2 regions of the Brevundimonas sp. FV1ye7S genome follow, and region 1 is predicted to be linked to the other one. Evidence: predicted binding sites of a transcription regulator. Region 1 holds the regulator's gene; the other holds the start of a gene.
The links. The regulator HrcA, encoded in region 1, represses chaperone genes, less so after heat shock. The targets are predictions, from matches to a motif close to GTTAGCANTCNNNNNNNNNGANTGCTAAC.

Region 1 (2,189 bases):
CCGGCACGCCGTCGCAGACGCCGCATGACACCGCCGCCACCTGGTCCAGGATCGGATCGGACTTCAGCACCCCCTCGTCGCGCAGATAGTTGAGGGCCGAGGCCATGGCGACCCAGGCGCCGGTGATGGAGGCGGTGCGGGTGCCGCCGTCGGCCTGGATGACATCGCAGTCCAGCACAACCTGACGTTCGCCCAGGGCCTTCAGATCGACAACGGCGCGGAGCGAGCGGCCGATCAGGCGCTGGATCTCCTGCGTGCGGCCCGTCTGTTTGCCGGCGGCGGCCTCGCGGCGGCCGCGGGTGTGGGTGGCGCGGGGCAACATGCCGTATTCGGCGGTGACCCAACCCTGGCCCTTGCCGCGCATCCAGCCGGGAATGCTCTCCTCGACCGAGGCCGTCACCAGAACCTTCGTATGGCCGAAGGTGATCAGGCACGAACCCTCGGCATAGCGGTTGACGCCGGTCTCGATGGTCACGGGACGCAGTTGGTCGTCGGTGCGTTGCGAATGGCGCATGAGATGAGTCCTTGGAAGCCGAGGCCGCGGTGCTTATCCTGAAACCGTGAGCCTGTATGCCCCCAAAACCCCGCCGTTCGACGGCGCCCAATCCCCGGGCATGGCTCTTGCCGGACTGGCGGGGCTGGATGCGCGCGCCCGCGACATCTTCCGCCGCATCGTCGAATCCTATCTGGAGACCGGCGAGCCGGTCGGGTCACGCACCCTGTCGCTGGGCGGGATCGCCCTGTCGCCGGCCTCGATCCGCAATACGATGCAGGACCTGACCCTGGCCGGTCTGCTGGCCTCGCCCCATACGTCGGCGGGACGGATCCCGACCCATGCGGGCCTGCGCCTGTTCGTCGACGGCCTGCTGGAGATCGGCGACCTGACGAAGGAGGAGCGGCGCGAGATCGACGGGCGGCTGGCCGGGCGGGGGCGGAATTTCGAATCCGCCCTGGACGAGGCGTCGAACCTGTTGTCCGGCCTGGCGGGGGGCGCGGGCGTGGTGTCCAGCCCGGTGCGCGAGTCTGGCGTCAAACATGTCGAGTTCGTCGCCCTGGGCGGGGATCAGGCCCTGGCGGTCATCGTCGCCGACGACGGCACGGTCGAGAACCGGATCATGACCCTGGCGGCCGGGGTCACGCCCTCGACCCTGGTCGAGGCCTCCAACTTCCTCAACGCCCGCCTGCGCGGCCGGCCCTTCGCCGACGCCAAGCGCGAGATGACCCAGGAGCTGGAGATCGCGCGGCGTGAACTGGATCAGACCGCCGCCCGACTGGTCGAGGACGGATTCGCCGCCTGGTCCGGCGGGCCGGACCGGGAGCGCGCCCTGATCGTGCGCGGCCGCGCCAATCTGTTGCAGGACGGCGAGGGGCTGGCGGATCTGGAGCGGGTGCGGGTCCTGTTCGACGACCTGGAGCAGAAGGAACAACTGATCGGCCTGCTGGACGGGGTGGATGCGGCGCAAGGCGTGCGGATTTTCATCGGCGCTGAAACGCGGTTGTTTTCACTTTCGGGTTCCGCCGTGATCGCGGCGCCCTATATGAGCGGCCGACAGCGGGTCCTGGGCGCCATCGGCGTCATAGGCCCCGCAAGATTGAACTACGCCCGTGTCATCCCGTTGGTGGACTATACCGCCCGGGTGCTGGGCCGGATGCTGGACGGGAACGACAAGTGAGCGACAAGCCCCTTAACGACGACTTCAACGAACTGGACGCCGATATGGCGGAAGTGAACGCCGAACACGGCCTGGACGCCGATCCCTCGGACAATCTCGCGCCGCTGGACGCCGTCATCGCCGAGCGCGACGAGTGGAAGGACCGCGCCCTGCGCGTCGCCGCCGAGATGGAGAACCTGAAGCGCCGCGCCGAGACGCAGCAGAACGACGCCCGCGCCTTCGCCATCCAGCGCTTCGCCAAGGATCTGCTGGGCGTGGCCGACAATCTGGAACGCGCCCTGATGGCGGCGCCCAAGGACACGGACGGCCCGACCGTGGCCCTCGTGACCGGTCTGGAAATGACCCAGAAGGCCCTGCTGCAGGCGTTCGAGACCAATGGGCTCAAGCGCGTCGCGCCCTCGGCCGGCGAGGCCTTCAACCCCCATCTGCACCAGGCCATGATCGAACAGCCGTCGGACACGGTTCCGGGCGGCGCCGTGCTCCAGACCATGCAGTCCGGCTTCGAACTGTTCGGCC
Region 2 (2,189 bases), 120 kb from region 1:
GACTATGTCGGATCCTGGAGCCAGGCCGGGGCGGTGACGGAACACGAATGGGGCGGGCTGTGGTGGGCCTCGGCCCCGCGCGAGCGCTGGCCCGACGACAATCCCGAATGGCTGAAGGCGATCGAGGCGGTCTGGCGCCAGCCCTACGGCGACCGCCGTCAGGAAATCGTCCTGATCGGCAAGGACATGAACCGCGACCTGCTGACCTCGATGTTCGACGCCGCCCTGCTGACCCGGTTCGAGATGGAGCGAGGGGCCAAGGGCTGGACCAGGCTGGAGGATCCCTTCCCGCACTGGGGCGCGCGGCAGGACGCGGCTTAACAAAAAAGGGCGCCCCTCAGGACGCCCCTTCTTCATCCCATCCGTCGCCTACCAGCGGCGGTCGTAGCGGTAGTCGCGACGGTCATCCCGGCGGTCATAACGCTGGTCCCGACGATAGTCGCGATAGTCGCGGCGCTGCTCCCAGCGCGGATCCCGGCTGTTGATGCCGTGTTCCCGCTCCCAGTGGCCCTGGTTCCGGTAGCACTGGCCGCCGCGATAATATTCGCAGCCCGAACCCCGGTTCGAGGAGGAGGCCACGGCGCCGATGGCCGCGCCGCCCAAGGCGCCGCCGGCGATATAACGACCGTCGCCGTTGCCGTAGATGGCGCCGGCCAGGCCCCCGACGGCCGCACCGATCAGGGCGTTGCGGGCGGTGTCGTCGCGGTCGCGATCACGGGATTGCGCCGAGGCCGGGGCGGCCATCAGGCCCATGGCGACGACAGGAGCGGCGACGGCGGCGGTGATCTTCAACATCTTGGACATGGTCGTCTCCTTTTATTTTCGGGCCGGGTCCGCGTTTCCGAGGAAGGAAATGCATCCAGCGTCGAGACGGTTCTGCCAGCCCCCGCTTGAACGTCCTCGGAGCCCGCCATTCATTTTCGGTTCACTTGTCGCGGAAGTTTCGCAGACCGCCCCCGGCCGCCCCGCTTGACGCTGGCCCCTGCTCTGACTAACTCCCGATCGCGTTAGCACTCTCACCGGTCGGCTGCCAAAACAGCGATCGAAAGGGAGGCTGGCCCACCGTTTTCAAGTCGCCCCCGTCCGGGGGAACACAAGGAGAGAACCGATGGCGTTTCGTCCGCTCGGCGACCGCGTGCTGGTCAAGCGCGTTGAAGAAGAATCCAAGACCAAGGGCGGGATCATCATCCCCGACACCGCCAAGGAAAAGCCGCAGGAAGGCGAAGTCGTCTCCGTCGGCCCCGGCGTTCGTGACGAATCCGGCAAGGTCAACGCCTTGGAGCTGAAGGCCGGCGACCGCATCCTGTTCGGCAAGTGGTCGGGCACGGAAGTGAAGATCGACGGCGACGACCTGATCATCATGAAAGAGTCGGACGTCCTCGGCGTCCTGAGCTGACGCTCAGAACGCCAGTGGCGAGTGACGAGTGGCGAGTGACGAGAGGAGCCGATACCGGCTCATTGTCCCGCGACTCTGCACTTCACTCGCCACTCGCCACTCGTCACTAACCACTCATTCAAGGAGCTGCCCGCATGGCCGCTAAAATCGTACAGTTCAACACCGACGCGCGCGACAAGATGCTGCGCGGCGTCAACGTGCTCGCCAACGCCGTCAAGGTGACGCTCGGTCCCAAGGGCCGCAACGTCGTGATCCAGAAGTCCTTCGGCGCCCCGCGCTCGACCAAGGACGGCGTGTCGGTCGCCAAAGAGATCGAGCTGGAAGACGCCTTCGAGAACATGGGCGCCCAGATGATCCGCGAAGTCGCTTCGAAGACGAACGACAAGGCGGGCGACGGCACCACCACTGCAACCGTCCTGGCGCAATCGATCGTGCAGGAAGGCCTCAAGGCCGTCGCCGCCGGCATGAACCCGATGGATCTGAAGCGCGGCATCGACAAGGCCGTCACCGCCGTCCTCGCCGACATCAAGGCCTCGGCCAAGAAGGTCGAGAACAACTCCGAGATCGCCCAGGTCGGCACCATCTCGGCCAACGGCGACGCTGAAGTCGGCGAAATGATCGCCAAGGCCATGGCCAAGGTCGGCAACGAAGGCGTCATCACGGTTGAAGAGGCCAAGACCGCCGAGACCGAGCTGGACGTCGTCGAAGGCATGCAGTTCGACCGCGGCTACCTGAGCCCTTACTTCATCACCAACGCCGACAAGATGGAGGTTCAACTCGAAGAGCCCCTGAT

Region 2: the regulator HrcA is predicted to act here: its motif matches at 1,007-1,035, upstream of groES (co-chaperone GroES).

Annotation. Positions count from the first base shown of each region.
Region 1 covers NZ_CM178726.1:79,778-81,966, reverse strand. The annotation lists gene rph (ribonuclease PH) at 1-514, opposite strand, end outside; gene hrcA (heat-inducible transcriptional repressor HrcA) at 615-1,673, shown strand; gene grpE (nucleotide exchange factor GrpE) at 1,718-2,189, shown strand, end outside.
Region 2 covers NZ_CM178726.1:3,366,905-3,369,093, forward strand. The annotation lists gene zigA (zinc metallochaperone GTPase ZigA) at 1-321, shown strand, start outside; gene ACW18C_RS16420 (hypothetical protein) at 370-804, opposite strand; gene groES (co-chaperone GroES) at 1,109-1,396, shown strand; gene groL (chaperonin GroEL) at 1,531-2,189, shown strand, end outside.